3 regions of the Kyrpidia spormannii genome follow, and region 1 is predicted to be linked to each of the others. Evidence: riboswitches for the same ligand, from Rfam matches in the RefSeq annotation. Region 1 holds a riboswitch; each other region holds the start of a gene.
What was found. Region 1 has a riboswitch for S-adenosylmethionine ahead of CVV65_RS04560 (methylenetetrahydrofolate reductase). Riboswitches for the same ligand answer to the same signal wherever they lie in the genome.
Positions count from the first base shown of each region.

Region 1 (5,399 bases):
GCGTGGTGGACCTCCATGCCGTTACGGTCCCCCAGGAACCTGCCGCATTGCACCGGCAGACGAGACAACTCAGCGCTCTGTATCTGGCGGCGGGGATCGATCCTCGTCGGTCGGTCCTTTTCCTTCAATCCCACGTCCCCGCCCACTCCCAGTTGGGGTGGCTGATGGAGTGCCTGGTGCATTACGGTGAGCTCGGGCGCATGACCCAGTTCAAAGAGAAATCTGAGGGCAAGGAAGGCGTGAGCGCCGGCCTGTTTACATATCCTGCCCTTATGGCGGCGGACATTTTGTTGTATCAGGCCACCCATGTCCCGGTGGGGGAAGACCAAAAACAACACCTGGAGTTGACCCGGGATCTGGCCGAGCGGTTCAACAAGCGGTACGGGGATACGTTTGTCATCCCGGAGCCCATGATCCCCAAAGTGGGAAGTCGGATCATGTCCCTGGACGACCCGACGAAAAAGATGAGCAAAAGCAGCGCCAACCCCGGGAGCTACATTTCCCTGCTGGACAGCCCCGACGACATCCGGAAAAAGATCCGCCGGGCGGTGACCGACTCCGAGGCGGAGGTGCGCTTCGATCCCCAGCGGAAACCGGCCGTAAGCAACTTGCTCACCATTTATTCATCATGCACGGACAAAACGATCCCCGAACTGGAGAAACAGTATTCCGGGGTGGGATATGGACCTTTTAAGCAAGATCTGGCCGAAGCGGTGGTGGCCCGGCTGGAGCCGCTGCAAGAGCGGTATAGAGAGCTGGTCGACAGTGAGGAGCTGGACCGCATTCTCGCCGAGGGGGCGGCCAAAGCCAAGGCTGTGGCGGAACCGAATCTGCACCTGGTCTTCGAACGGATGGGATTTCTGTTGCCCCGTTGAAAACTGGGAACCCGCTCGGGGTTGCAGGGCCGTCGGGCGGGATGGAGCGGAGCGTCGAGCCCTTCCGCACCGCTCCATCCGGGCTGGTGCCCTTTAAATCGCAGCCCGGCGAAAATCGGTGTCGATATCCAGGATCTCGTACACCGCCCGCAGGTCCCCGATGGGAAAGAGATGGGCGCCGGCCGCGAACTCCCTCAGTCCCCCGTACAACTCCCGGCAGAGGGCGATCCCCGCAGCCCGGCCGCCTTCTTCCACTTTCTGAATCACGTCTTCCCCCACCCGCACCCCGGGTACCTTCTCGTTAAAATAGCGGGCTTGGCGGGCGGACTTGAGCGGCAGAAGTCCGAACAGGATGTGGACCGGCAGGTGGCGGGTGCGCTCCCAGAAACGCAAGGCCGTCTCGATATCGAACACCGGCTGGGTCTGGACGAAGCGAACCCCGGCTTCCACCTTGGCCGCCAATTTGGCCACTTCGGCGTCCAAATCTTCCGCCCCGGGATTGGCCACCCCGCCGATCAAGAACCGGGTCGGGCCGCTCAGTTCGTGGCCGGTCAAGTCGTAGCCTTGGTTCAGTCGTTCAGCCAGCCGGGCCAAACCGATGGAATCGGTCTCAAACACCCCTTTAACCTCGGGATGATCCCCCCGGCTGGGAGAATCCCCGGTCAAGGTGAGGATGTTCCTCACCCCCAGGGCCGCCGCACCCAACAATTCGCTCTGAAGGCCGAGCAGGTTGCGGTCCCGACAGGTCAGGTGAAAAATCGCTTCAAGGCCCAGATCCTCCTGGACGATGTGAGCCAGGGCGATGGGGCTCATCCGCAGGGTGGCCATGGGACTGTCCGCGATATTCACCGCATCCACCTTGCCCCGGAGGAATTTGGCCGCTTCCATGGTGGGCAAGGGATCCGCCCCCTTGGGCGGCTCCAACTCCACCGTGGTCACAAACTTGCCGAGGGCTAACTTTTCCCGTAAACCGTGCACATTGTACATCCCCAGATCCCCCCACTCCGCGCGTCTTCCTCGCCTCCATCCCCTAAACCCACCAAAAAACCCCTTTCCGGTGGAAAGAGGTCGGACTATTGTCCCCCTCTCTCATCTTCCGGGGTCTCCCCGCAGGAATTGGCACCGTGCCGGTGTTCCGACCGGTTGCCGCGGCATCATCGGGCCCGTCCCTCCGCCAACTCTGGATAAGAGTAAGGATCCATCGCGAGTATTCGGTTTACAATTACCTTCACCTTACGTGAATTTCTCAGCCGTGTCAAGGGGCCGCATTTGGCACATCCGCGGGAGTTCCATTCGGCATTTCCAAGAACTCGGCGTGGTCTGAAGGGTTTTGGTGGTTTACCCACACCCTTTTCTTATGTTAGCCTAACCGTGTCGAGCTAACCAAGCCATCATATCTCCCCTGTTCCGCATTTTACCTATGCGATACGACATTGGAGAGAGTGAAGGCGAGTCTGTCAGAAAGAGGTAGCAGAAATGAGGCGTTCAAAAATCCTCCACCTCAGCATTGTTTTTCTTTTGTCATCCACCTTTCTTGTGGCCTGTGGTTCCTCTTCCTCCTATCAGGGCGATATCCTGGAAACTACAGCCTCTGCTGAAGTATTGCCGACCTTTTTAAACAACCAGCAGGAAGCGGTCCGCCAAATCTATGCAGCCGCCGGCAAATCCACCGAACTGTTGCAATGGATCCCATGCTATTGCGGATGTGGGGAAAGCGCGGGGCATAAAAGCAACAGGGACTGCTTCATCCGCGCTGTTAATCCGGACGGGTCGGTGGTTTGGAATAGCCACGGCGCCGGCTGCGGCGTCTGTTTGGAAATCGCAGCTCAGTCCATAGGGCTGTGGAGAGATGGCAAAAGGGCGAAGGACATTCGGGCTTTTATTGAGGAGAAGTACAAAGAAGGGTACGCTCTGCCGACTCCAACCCCTCAGCCTTCCTAATCCTTCGGGCGACCGGCCCTTCTCCCCAGAAGGCGCCAGGATACCCAAAGAGTGTGACGATAAGGAGGGACTTTGGTGAACCCGGCGTATTTCATTGCCCATGGAGCCCCCACTTTGGCCATTGAAAACAACCCATACACACAGCTTCTGCAAAGCGTTGCTTCCCGTTTTCCAAAACCCAAGGCGGTGCTCCTATTCACCGCCCACTGGGAATCTCCCGTGCAGCTCATTGGCGCCCCCGAGCAATTCGGGATGATCTACGATTTTTTCGGATTTCCCGATGACCTTTATCGGATTGTCTACCCCGCCCAAGGAGCGCCGGAAGTGGCCGAAGAAGCTCGAACCCTTCTTGACGAGGCTGGTATTCCCGCCAAAATCGATCGAGGCCGCGGGCTCGATCACGGCGCCTGGGTGGTGCTTCGCCTCCTGTTCCCCCATGCGGACGTGCCCGTGGCGACCCTGTCCGTCAATCCCGCCCTACCCCCGGAAAAGCAGTACGCCATCGGTCGGGCCCTCGCTCCCCTTCGTCGGGACGCGCTGATCCTAGGCAGCGGTGGGACGGTGCACAATCTGTGGTCTCTCGATTGGAGCCGAGAACAAGACGGACTTCCGGCAGACTGGGCGCAGAGCTTTGACGACTGGCTACGAGATCGGATCGAGAATTGGGACACCCGAGCACTTTTTCGCTATAAGTCCGAGGCCCCTTATGCCCACATGGCCGTTCCGCGAAACGAACATTTTGTTCCTCTCCTGATCGCCATGGGTTCGGCCGACGGGGACCGCGCGGCCCGGCGATTATGCCAGTATTACCAATATGGGTCCTTGAGCCTCAGTTGTTGGGAGTTCGGCACCAGCGGAATGTGAGGGACGAAAAAAGACGAGAAGGGTGGTGAAATCTACTCACCACCCCGTCACCGATCGTCTCCCATCCCCCTTTGGAGCGCCTCGGTGTCCTTCTTTCGACAGCTTCGTTAAATGCGATCCAAATCAAGCCGTGGGTGTCGCGCGAGTTCCGGAAGATCCCCCTTGGGAGAACTCACCGCCGTGGGGCAGTTGTTCCGGATACCCCGATGCGCCGTGTTCACTGACATCCAGGCCGATGATCTCCTCTTCCCGGCTGATCCGCAGACCAACGGTGGCCTTGATCGCATAGAGAATGATGAACGACACCACGAACACATACACCCCGGCCGCCAGTACCCCGGCCGCCTGCACGCCAAGCTGGTGCAGCCCGCCGCCGTAGAACAGGCCCGGCGCGCCGACGCCCACAGATTTCACCAAATCCGGAGATGCAAAAAACCCCGTGGACAAAGTCCCCCAGATCCCGGCCACACCGTGAACCGAAAAGGCTCCCACCGGATCGTCCACCCGGGCTACCCTCTCAAAAAACTGCACCGAGAGGACCATGACCACCCCGGCCACCGCCCCGATGACCACTGCCGCCCAGGGCTCCACAAACGCGCAACTCGCCGTGATGGCCACCAAAGCAGCTAGGACCCCGTTGAGCATCATTGGAATGTCCGGCTTACCGAGAACGGCCCACGCGGTCAACAACGCCGCCACGCCCCCGGCTGCCGCCGCCAGATTGGTCGTCATAGCGATATACGCAAAAGAAACGTTCAATGCCGACAAGGTGCTGCCGGGGTTGAACCCGAACCAGCCGAACCACAGGATGATGACGCCGAGGACGGAGTATACGGTATTGTGCCCGGGCAGGGAATGAACGCTGCCATCCTTGCCGTATTTGCCGATGCGCGGACCGAGCAGCATCGCCCCCACCAGAGCCGCGACTCCGCCTTGAAGATGGACCACCGTCGATCCGGCAAAATCCTGCATCCCGAGACCGGACAGCCAGCCGCCGCCCCAAATCCAGTGCGCCACAACGGGATAGATGAGGGCTGAAAACAAAATCCCGAAAATGAAGTACACGATCAGTTTAGCCCGTTCGGCGATGCCGCCCCAAAAGATAGCCAGTGATACCCCTGCGAACACGACTTCAAACATGTACTTGGCGCCAAGGGGGACGTCGCTGTAAGACAACGAACCGAAAACTTGATTCACCATATCATCACTGACGTTGAGAAACCACCCCTGAGTTCCGACGAACGCATTTCCCTGCCCAAAACTGATGGCAAACCCCACCGCCCAGAAGACCAGCGCCGCCAAGCCAAAACTCAAGATGTTTTTCCCGGCGATGTGGCCGGCATTTTTCATTCGGGTCGATCCGGCCTCCAACAGGGCAAAACCGGCCTGCATGAAAAACACCAAGAACGCGGTCACCGCAACCCACACTGTGTCCACCGCCTGGGCGACATCCTTGACGGTCGGATCCGCCGCCAAGACCACAGACGGTGCGAGAAGGACCAGAGCCGGCAGGAACCCCCATCTCGCCCATTTGATCATTGCCCACCCTCCTCAATCTCGCGGATATGAAAGAGACACTTTATATGATATATACAATAACCGCAGATGTCAATATTCATCACCAATAACAACGTCCGTTTTCATCCACGTAAAAAACTCTCCCCATTTTGTCAGACCTTTTCTTGTAAATAAGGTGAGAAATACACTCCATATCCGGGC
Region 1 covers NZ_CP024955.1:918,471-923,869, reverse strand. Annotated here, with positions in the region: gene trpS (tryptophan--tRNA ligase) at 1-875, shown strand, start outside; gene CVV65_RS04560 (methylenetetrahydrofolate reductase) at 969-1,862, opposite strand; SAM riboswitch class I at 1,962-2,066, opposite strand; gene CVV65_RS04555 (PCYCGC motif-containing (lipo)protein) at 2,352-2,816, shown strand; gene CVV65_RS04550 (DODA-type extradiol aromatic ring-opening family dioxygenase) at 2,892-3,680, shown strand; gene CVV65_RS04545 (ammonium transporter) at 3,804-5,219, opposite strand; gene CVV65_RS04540 (3'-5' exonuclease) at 5,289-5,399, opposite strand, start outside.

Region 2 (5,399 bases), 360 kb from region 1:
TCGGTTACGAGGCCTGGGGATATCCACTGATTTCCCGGGAAATCGCCCTGTCCCGGGTGTTTGTGGCGGTGTTCGCGCTCTGGTTGGTGGTTTCCGCGATGGTGCGGCTGGCCCACCGCTGGCCCTCCACCCGGCGGAAAATGGGGCTGGCGGCGGCTGCGGTGTTGTTTGGGGTGTCGGGGGTGGCCTACGTGCCTTATGGCTTGTGGTGGAAAGACCGATACGACACTCGAGGGACGATCCAACAGTGGACCCCGCAGGAGCAGGGGGCAACAGCAGTTCACACTTCCTTTCCCGTGCAGTCCTACTTGATATCGGTGGATCGGGCAGTGGATGACCGGTTGACTGTTGTCGCCGACCTGACCCTTCGGCCACAGAACCTGGGGCCAGGACAAACCGTGACCTTCACCCTCAATCGTTTATTTCAGATCGACCGCGTGACGGTTGACGGCCAAGAGGTCGCCGTGAGCCGGGATGTTGATCATTTCAGCCTGCCGCGTGCCGCCTTCGGCCAGGGACCGGGGCCGGTGACGGTGCGGGTGCGCTACAGCGGCAAAGTCTATGATTGGCTCACCTCGCCAGGGGAGCGGTTTGCGGCGTTCGTACGGGGGAACGACGTCTATCTGCCTTACACCCAAGGGTGGTATCCGCTCCCGGGGAAGGAGACGCTGAAAATCCGGGAACCGAGCTATATCCAACTCGGTTCCCCCAACGATCTGGAGTTGCAGCCCGCAGACTTCCGGGTGGTGCTTCGGGGCTTTGAGGCGCCGGTATTCGCCAACGTAGCTGGGCACCCAGGGCCCGGAGGAGAGATGGTTTTTTCGGGCGGCCACCTGGACGGTGTGTCATTGTTTGGTGGCACGATTATTCAGGTTGAGGCGGCCCAAGGCGGGACATCAGTCATCTGTAGCCCTTCGAACAGCGTGGAGGCGCGGCGCTTTGCGGCGGAGCTGGACCGGGCGAGAAGCTACGTGCAGCCCTGGCTGAACCCGCCGACAGACCGGGTGCGCAGGGTGGTCTATCTTCCGGTCCCACCTTTGGGCGCGGTGGGGGATCTTCCTCTGTGGCCCGCAGTGCTGAGCGGGGACAGTTTTCTTACCGGAGAAACCCATTATCACAACCTTGACGAATACCGGTTGGCGGAGGTGGTGTCGGCCTGGCTATACGGAATTCCGGACGTCCAGCATGGATTCTGGAGCGATCCGGCGGGGGAAGGGCCCGGGCGGGATTCCGTGACCCGGGACATTGGCCGGGCGTTGGTGTACGTCGTTTTACGAGAGGGGGTTGGGTTGCCCTCGGGGAAGTCGCTTGCCGCTGTGGGGGGGTTGAACGATGTCGTGCGGCAGCCCATCGATCAGGCCCTGGCTGCCGGGCAGAGCGAGAAGGTGCGCCAAGTGTTGAAGGGGTTCTATGACCGGGTGTTCCGGGGGGCGACTGCTCCTAACGCGAATCTGCCTGCGATTTCCGTGCAGCAATGGCAGGAAGCCTGGAGGGGAACGCCATGACTCTGTGGCTGCGGGAATGGCGGTCCCTGCGATCGGCCATGGCGGCGGCGATCGCGGGGTATGTGATGTTGGTGCTTCTGTCCTTGATCGTGGCGGACAGGCCGAGGAACGTATTCTACTATAATGAAATGGGATCCGTGCTCCTGGCGATCATGGCAAGTGGGACATTGTTCCAACGGGAACTGTCCGGCAGCCAAATGGAATTGTTCGCCGCCTATCCGGCCTCTTTGGCGGGGATGGTAGTGAGGAAGGGGGTTTGGGCCCTCGGAGTGGTCCTCGTGTTTCATCCCATGTGGACCCTTGTGTACCTTTGGAAATTCCAGGGGATGATTACATACGTATCCATTCCTTGGGCGGGAGTCGGGCCGGGGGCGCCGGTGTCGGAGATTGATCTGCTGGCCGTGGCTGTGCCGGGGTATCTGGCGGCCATTGGGATCACTATCGCGGTGATGGTGGCCGCCAAGCGGGTGCACATTGGGCTTCTGGCTGGTTTCGGTTTCTGGCTGTGGCAAAGCCTTCAAGGGCCCGGCCTAGGAAGCGTGAGTTTGTTCACGCCGTATCTGCCGCAAAATACTTCACTTTTGGCGAATCGGTTGGTTTGGGCGGGGATCGGGATGGTTTGCGTCGTTGTTGCGGCCGGCCTGGCGGAACGAAGAGAGCGGTGGATCGGCGTCGACTCGCCCGAATAGGTCCTTGGAAGGGGCGGCCCCTAGGCCGCTTCCGCGCGGGAAGAGTGTCGGCATGCCCCCTATGGGCGCCTTCTTCCAAGGAGGACCAGCGTTAGCACGTCACCTTGCGCGCACTTTCCTCCACCTGGGCGCTGGCCGCAAGCGCGAGGGCCTGGTCCAAATCCTGGATCAGGTCATCAATGTGTTCAAGGCCTACAGACAGCCTCAGAAGAGAGTCCGTGACGCCGAGGCGCTGTCGTACATCTGGGGGAACGTCGGCATGGGTCTGGACCGCCGGGTAGGTGATCAGCGATTCGGTGCCGCCGAGGCTTTCTGCAAAGGTGATCACCCGCAGGTGCGCGAGGATCGGGGGCACCCACCTGTTGTTCGCCACTTCAAAGGCAATCATCCCACCCCACCCGCTGGCCTGTGCCCGATGCACGGCGTGGCCGGGATGGTCCGGGAGTCCGGGGTAATACACCCGGGATACCCGGGGATGTGCCTTCAGCCACTCGGCCAGGGCTCGGGCATTGCTTTCATGCCGGTCCATGCGCACGTGGAGAGTTTTTACCCCCCGCAACAGCAGCCAAGCGTCCTGAGGACCTAACACCGCGCCAATGGAATTTTGAATAAAAGCCAGGGAATCCGCCAACGCCTCTGACTTTACGACTACTGTGCCGGCCAAGACATCGTTGTGTCCGCCGAGATACTTGGTGGCCGACTCGACCACGATGTCCGCCCCCAGTTCCAGGGGCCGTTGCAGGTACGGAGTCATAAAGGTGTTGTCGACAATGAGCCAGGCTCCGCGTTCGTGGGCAAGCCGTGCCAATCCCCGAAGGTCGGCGATTTTGAGGGTGGGATTGGTCGGCGTTTCCACGAACAGCGCCCGGGTATGGGGGCGGATTTGCTTGGCCACGGCCCGCAGGTCGGAGGTGTTTACATAGGTGGTTTCCAGACCCAGTGGGCGAAAGAGCCGTTCGAATAAACGGTAGGTGCCGCCGTATAGATCGTCCGAGAGCACGAGATGATCTCCTGGGCGAAACAGGCGGCCGATGGCGTCGATGGCCGCCATGCCGGAAGCGAAGGCAAACCCCCGGCATCCCCCGTGCAAGGCGGCGATCGTTTCCTCCAAGGCCAGGCGGGTCGGATTCGAGGTTCGGGTATAGTCGAAACCGGTCGAAGAACCGAGGCCGGGATGAGCGTACGTGGTGGCGTGGTGGATGGGTAAAGAAATCGCTCCGGTGATGGGATCTCGGCGGGTTCCCGCCTGGGAACATCGCGTGTCAATGCGCATGCCTAACCCTCCTGCAATTCCGGTGGAAACCCGTTCCAGAATGGCAAAACCCACTCCTGAGGGGAGTGGGTTGTCAACAAAAGCCGATCCTCCGGCACTCCTCTCATCTCTCAGGTCGCTCACGCGGCCTGCAGGAATTGGCACCTCTCCGGACATTCCGGTGGTTGCCGGGCTTCATCGGGCCAGTCCCTCCGCCACTCTGGATAAGAGTTCACCGATTCGATTGTTGAGTACACCATATCATGGAACGATCTTTTTGTCGAGAGCGTTCAGCGCCGCAGGGCGGAGTTGTCATATTCAAAAATCGCCAGGCGGTTCAACAAGTCCTGCAAAGGATCGGCCGCAGGCCGCAGGGGTGACGCGTTCGGCCGGGAGGCTTCCCGGGCGGCGATGGTCGTCAGGGTGCCGGGCGGCTGATTCGTTTCAGAAGGTCCTGCCGGAGCGGGCAGGTGCAGGATATCTACCAGAATCGGTTGGAGGCGGTTCCAGCGGACGTAGCCGTTGTGGTCGGCGCTGACCTGAATGGTGGTCCCGCCGAAGGGATATTGTTGGGCCGGGGCGGGCACGGCGCCGTCATTGGCGGGATATCCCAAAGCCGACAGGGCGGCATAGCCCGCCCGGAGAAAAGGGCTGCTGATCGTATCGGCTGACGGGATGCTCCCTACCACAGACACCACCCGGAGAGCGCGAAGGGTGGGGTTCTCGCTATGTAAAGCGGTCACTTCCTGCCGCACCTTGGCCGGAGTAAGGCTGCGGTCCGCCGCCGCGCCGAATAACGTTGCGGGAATCGGCGAATCCGGGGGCAACTGGACCACGCGGTTCAAAAGGTTTGCCAGAGGGCTCCCGCCCCAGGGGGTGCCGAGGCTGATCAGAGCCGCGGCGTCCAGCGGCCGGTAGTCGCCCAGGGCCACGTACGCATCAAGGCCCCCCATGCTGTGGCCGATGAGGACCAAGCGGCCATCGATGCCCGGGACTTGCTGGCGAAGAACGCTGAGTTGGCCCGCCAACAGATGGCCATTGGCAATAAAATCCGCATCAGGGTCCAACTTCACCGTGGCCACGTTATAACCCGCCGCATAGGCTTCACGGTATACGTCTGTAAATACCGACGCATCTTCATAAATCCCGTTGATAAACAGGAGAAATGGACGATTCTCATCGTGGATGTGGTAAAATACGGTGCCGATGGGATTCCGGCGGACCGCGTCCACCGTGAATTGATCGGGACTTACATCGATCAAGCGAATGTGGTGTGTGATCTTTGGTGTCAAAGAGCCGACCTCGCCCCCGACGGTAATCGGGACGCCGGGGTTCTCAGCGGCCAAGGGCTCCCCATTGGTGATCGCCGGATGGGTATAGGAATAAGCGAACGCTTGGCTCATCCCCATGGCGGCAAAAGCGACGGTCACGCTCAGGATCTGGCGAAGCTGTTTACGGGTGTCCAACTCTTCGTCACTCCCTCGATCCGGAAGAATTCCGCGTTGTTGTGTCTCCGGAGAGCTTCGGCACAGCCGTGCGCGGAGATTCAGTGAACCGCCGGATCATGGGTTCCGGAGCATCTGCGCGAAGCCGAAGAGGGCATGGTCGATCGGCTGTTCATCGCTCGTGTCATGTCCATCCTATCACAGACCCCGGTGCTCATGAAACGGGGAGAAAAAATTTTGGCGCGGAAATATAGGGCCAAGGGCTTCCGCGGAGGGCCATTGATGTCAGTGGTGGTGGGCCAGGGAATAAACCAACTTTGGGACTCAGGTCGACCGGGACTTTGTCATCGTCGAGTTGCACGCCGGGGATCACGTGGGATACGGGGAGTGCACCGTCGCTACAAAGCCTTTGTACAATGAAGAGACGCCCGAAACGGCTCGGATCGACCAGGTTCCGTTGCGGACGGCTTTGGTGGCAGAAATGCTGAAGGTTTTGGCAGCGTAATGA
Region 2 covers NZ_CP024955.1:563,439-568,837, forward strand. Annotated here, with positions in the region: gene CVV65_RS02855 (hypothetical protein) at 1-1,505, shown strand, start outside; gene CVV65_RS02860 (hypothetical protein) at 1,502-2,194, shown strand; gene CVV65_RS02865 (trans-sulfuration enzyme family protein) at 2,286-3,467, opposite strand; SAM riboswitch class I at 3,568-3,677, opposite strand; gene CVV65_RS02870 (lipase family alpha/beta hydrolase) at 3,737-4,912, opposite strand.
Region 2: it holds a riboswitch for S-adenosylmethionine, as region 1 does, so the genes downstream of both, CVV65_RS02865 (trans-sulfuration enzyme family protein) here and CVV65_RS04560 (methylenetetrahydrofolate reductase) in region 1, are expected to answer to the same signal.

Region 3 (5,399 bases), 390 kb from region 1:
ATGCGGATTTCCCCGGCTTTGCGTTTGTACATGCTGAATCCCAGAAACTTCAGTTTCCACGGTCGGTCCACCGTGCTCTTCTGCTCGTTGAGTTTGAGTCTTAGCCGCTCCTGCAGGAATGTCCGGACACTGGCCAGGACTCTCTCCCCCGCCCGTTTGCTTCGAACGTAGATGTTAGCATCATCCGCATACCGGACGAACTTGTGACCTCTCTTTTCCAGTTCTTTGTCCAGGTCATCCAGAAGGATATTCGCCAACAGGGGACTCAGCGGCCCGCCCTGTGGTGTCCCTTCCTCTCTTTCCATGACCACTCCGTTCACCATGATCCCTGCCTGGAGGTACCGGCGAATGACCTTGAGCACTCGTTTGTCCGTGACCCTCCGGGCTACCCGGGCCATCAGGATGTCATGATTCACTCGGTCAAAGAACTTTTCCAGGTCCATGTCCACGGCCCATTCGTATCCTTCTTCCACATACTGCCTCGCCTTCTTGACCGCCTCGTGTGCCCTTCTTCCGGGTCGGAACCCGTAGCTGGCCTCCGAAAATTGCGGGTCAAAGATGGGCGTCAGCACCTGCAGAAGTGCCTGCTGGATCAGGCGGTCCATCACGGTGGGGATCCCCAGCATCCGCTTGCCTCCCCCGGGTTTCGGGATTTCGACCCGGCGCACGGGCTGCGGTCGGTAGATCCCCGTGAGCAGCTCTTCCCGGATGCGCGGCCACTCGGCTCGGATCTGTTCCCGGAGGTTTTCCGTGGGAATGCCGTCCACGCCGGGGGCACCCTTGTTCTGCTCCACCCGCTTCAGGGCGGCCAGCATGTTCTGCCTGGCCACCACCTTCTCCATCAGGCCGTCACCTTGTTCTCCGCGAGGTGAAGCTCCGCTTTGTGCCGGAGAAGGGCTCGGCTCTCCCACGGTCCCCCGTGGCTTCACCACTTCCTCCCGTGGGTAGTCCCTGTTCAGGGTTTTCGGCTGTCTTCGTCCTTCTCGCGAACGCACCGGTTTCACCTCTGTCTTGATGTTCGGGCCTTCCCCCGGAGTTCATGACCTCCTGGGTACTATGCCCTCTGCTGACTCCTGCCGGTTCAACCGAACCTCTCGATCCGGGTTGCCAGTCCCCTGGCGTATCCGGCAGGCCTCCCCGGGTAAGAGCGTTGACCTTCCCCCCGCGCCCGCCTCATATACTCCGCCGCCCTTTGGCAGCCTTTGGATTTCGCTGTGTCTTGCCAGCTCATCCGAACGGCGTAGCCTCGTATGAGGTTCTTGTTCATCGGGCCGTGGGTTTGCCTCCAGCTTCCTTCGGATCCCACCTCACGATGGACACCCTTGCCTTTGGCTAGCAGACTCGTGCTGCCTCGCCTGCAGTGGACTTTCACCACCCAGTCAACGCCCATGCCGGGCGCACGAGTAGCGGGGGCAGACTCAAAACGTCCGCCCCCGCGCCCTCGTGGGATTAGCGAACCACCAACACCGAATGTTTGGCCCGATTTAACACACCGTGGCTCACACTGCCAAGAAGAACCCGGTCAATAGCACCCCGGCCGTGGGTCCCCACCACAATGAGATCGACGTTCTCCTCGTCCGCAACATCACAAATCGCCGTAGCCGGATGTCCCACCAGATGCTTGAAGCGCACCCGATCCTTGTAGTCTTTAAAAGTGTTCATCACGGTCTCTTCAATCTGCTTCGCCCAGGACTCCTCGTACTGGGACAAATTGGCCAAGAGGTCCGGAGTGGCTTCATAGTAGTAGGGCACTGTCTGGGACACGTAGAGGACCGTCACCTCTGCCTCCGTCCACTTCGACAAGATATCCGCCACCATCTGTTCCGCTTTCTTAGACGCCTCAGAACCGTCCGTGGCAAACAAAACCTTTTTCATCTCTGACACCTCGCTCGACAGATGATAGAAGTGTTCCTGATCCCGGCTGGCTGGCTCAGGATCGTGAGACACCCTTTTCATAGCCGCCCGACACACCGGCCCGTCCAAACGGCCGGCTAGCTCCTCGGCGTGCAGGAGGCGCGCCAACCGCCTCTTGATCCCGGCTCCTTCCTTCCCCTGAAGGGCCATTTCTTGGTCAACGAGAAATTCAGCCACCTGAAGGATTCGAGAAGGCAGACTCAGCATCTCGCCGGCAAGGCCTTCAGGGTACCCGGTGCCATCGATCCGCTCATGATGCTGGCCGGTCCATATCGCCGGACCCTCCAGGCCGGGTATTTGCTGCAAAAAAGCCTGGGTGTAATAGGAGTGAAGCCGCTCGCGCTCCTCCTGCACATCGCCACCAAACGTCCCTCCTGGGTTTCCCACCAGCCATCCCACATCGTGGTAATAAGCAGCAATATTGAGGGAATAGAGGTCCCGCTCCGACAGCCCCATCTCTTCCCCCAAGCTCATCGCCCAACCTGCCACCCGCTCCGCGTGATTCGGAGTCCCCCGCAAGACGCCGGCCAACCGTCCAAACATTCTCGCCAGCTTGACCGCATCTTCTGAGGACATCGGAGCGTCCCCGGCAGGCCGCTTTGACAACAACACAAAAGGAGAATACGGACCAAACGCATCTAGGACAACTTCTGGGTGCCCAAGCAGTTCTTCAAAAACTCGGACCACATCCGGATCGAAAACCTCACCAGCCCGCTGCCCGATTGCGCGAACCCGGGCCAGTCGCTCGGCCAAAGGGACATCCATCGGCGCCCGGTCCATTACCTGGGCCGCCTCGCGCGCCACCCGCACAATCCTCGCTCCCAATGAAATCTCACGACCGCGGAGCCCAAAAGGTACACCCGAACCGTCCCAGTTTTCCCAACTTTGCCCAACAAACACTTCTGTCCACGGGTCCAAGTCCAGAGACCGAACCCATTGTGCGGAGGCCACCGGTACGAAGGTTGGATCCCGCCGCTTGAAATCCCCGGACGGACTGACGAGAGCGCCGACGTCATGCAACAATCCGGCAAAATATAACGTTCGTGCCTCCCGGAGGCCCAAGCCCACCCCGAGCCCGATCTTCGCCGCGAGATACGCCACCCGCCGGGACCTTCCGACCCTTGCCCCGGACATCAAGTCAAAAATGGAGGACAGAGGGTTCAACGCATCGAACCATTTCATGTGCAACCATTCCCGTTCCCCTAGGAGGTCCACTGCAAATTATTCTTAGTAACCGTCTACAGTCTACCCCATCGGCCACCACCGAGAAAGGTTGACACCGACCAGTTTGCCCTGGTGAACCTGAGCTAACGGATGTAGTCCAAATGAACTATTTCCCCCTCCCTCTTGACGCCGCCATCGCCATTCATTACACTGAGATTCGAACTTGTCCTTATCGTATCAAAGAAATGCAGAGATTACTACAACCTCTTATCGAGAGCAGGCGGAGGGACTGGCCCGATGAAGCCCGGCAACCAACACCGCGCTTGACCATAGCGGGGTGTCAGGTGCTAAATCCTGCGAAGCCCATGGCGCTTCGGGAGATGAGAGGGCCGCTTCAGGGGCCCTTTCGCGACGCGAAAGGGATTTTTTGTGCTAGGAGATTGATCGATGATTGAACTTGACGGAGTATCCAAAGATTTTACGATCGGCGGCCGTGCGGTGCGCGTCCTGGACGGCATCGACTTAAACATTCCAAAGGGCACGATCTACGGGATCATCGGTCACAGCGGGGCGGGGAAAAGCACGTTGGTAAGGTGCATCAACCTCTTGGAACGCCCTACTTCCGGCCGGGTCACCGTAAACGGCAAGGATTTGACAAATCTGGACCCCCGGAAGCTGCAATCCGAGAGACAAAAGATCGGCATGGTGTTCCAACATTTTAATTTGCTGTCTTCTCGCACGGCGGCGGAAAACATCGAGTTCCCGCTAGAGCTGGCGGGCTGGCCAAAAGAACGTCGCCGCCGCCGGGTGGAAGAGCTTCTCCGGCTGGTGGGGTTGTGGGAGCTCCGGGATCAATACCCATCCAAACTGAGCGGCGGCCAGAAACAACGAGTGGGGATCGCCCGGGCCCTTGCCCCTCAGCCGGAAGTGCTCCTGTGCGATGAGGCCACTTCTGCCCTGGATCCCCAAACCACCGATTCGATCCTGGAACTGCTCGCCAGCATCAACCGGTCCCTGGGCCTCACAATGGTGGTCATCACCCACGAGATGCACGTCGTCACCGCGATTTGCGACCGCGTGGCCGTGCTGCACCAAGGGCGCATTGTGGAGGAAGGACGTGTGGTGGACGTGTTTCTCCGGCCGAAACATCCAGTCACCACCGAATTCGTCCGGCAAATGGGCGGTGCCGATACCGATGACCTCCCCGGGGTGCCGCAAGACGAACAGTTGTTGCGGTGTCTCTTTGTGGGAGATTCTGCTTTGCGGCCCGTTTTTTCTGAGGTGACGGAAGAAACCGGGGTACATGTGCGAATTCTTCAGGGATCTGTGGACCGGATGAAAACCATTCCCTACGGTCGGTTCATCGTGGCCCTTGTGGGGCCAGAGGAGGCGAAGCAGAGAGCCATACAAATCCTCCAGGATCGGGGGGCATGGGTGAAGGAGGTGAATTCAGGTGGATCCGGGGCTATGGGGTGAAATCGGACAAGCATCCCTCGATACGGTCTACATGATTGGACTGTCGGTATTGTTCTCGGTCCTGCTGGGTGGGCCCGTGGGGATTTTTCTCGTCGTAGCGGGACCTGGACACCTCAAACCGATGCCCGGTTTGTACCGGATCGTAGGGGCGGTGGTGAATATCGTTCGTTCGATACCATTCATCATCCTGCTCATCCTTATGATCCCGTTCACCCGGCTGCTGGTGGGCACATCCATCGGCGTCACCGCCGCCATCCCGCCCCTGGTGGCCTCGGCGGCCCCATTTTTCGCCCGGCTCGTGGAGACTTCCCTGCGGGAAGTCGACCGGGGAGTCATCGAGGCGGCCCAGGCTATGGGAGCCCGCACCGGCCAGATCATCTGGAAGGTCCTCCTTCCCGAAGCCCGGCCAGGGCTCTTGGCGGGCATCACCATTACCGCCGTGAACCTCATCGGCTACTCGGCTATGGCCGGTGCCATCGGCGGCGGAGGGCTCGGGGACCTGGCGGTCCGATACGGGTATCAGCGGTTCGACACCGGCGTCATGCTGCTGACCACCGCCCTCCTCGTCGTTTTTGTCCAGTTGCTGCAATGGGGCGGAGATCGCCTGGTCCTTCGTTTCACCCGCCGTTAGATCATAAGGTCTGTATCCAACAAAGGGGGTCTTTCACCGTGAAAAAGTTGAAAAGAGCTTTGCCGTTCCTGACCGTCGCCTTGGCCCTAGCCTTAACCGCGTGCGGATCTTCCGGAACATCGGGTTCACCCAGCGACACCGGCCAACAGGGGGGCGTGGAAAAAGTTATCAAAGTTGGAGCGACGGCCGTCCCCCACGCCGAGATTTTGGAACA
Region 3 covers NZ_CP024955.1:1,309,842-1,315,240, reverse strand. Annotated here, with positions in the region: gene ltrA (group II intron reverse transcriptase/maturase) at 1-995, opposite strand, end outside; gene CVV65_RS06535 (universal stress protein) at 1,450-3,096, opposite strand; SAM riboswitch class I at 3,343-3,465, shown strand; gene CVV65_RS06530 (methionine ABC transporter ATP-binding protein) at 3,526-4,554, shown strand; gene CVV65_RS06525 (methionine ABC transporter permease) at 4,532-5,185, shown strand; gene CVV65_RS06520 (MetQ/NlpA family ABC transporter substrate-binding protein) at 5,224-5,399, shown strand, end outside.
Region 3: it holds a riboswitch for S-adenosylmethionine, as region 1 does, so the genes downstream of both, CVV65_RS06530 (methionine ABC transporter ATP-binding protein) here and CVV65_RS04560 (methylenetetrahydrofolate reductase) in region 1, are expected to answer to the same signal.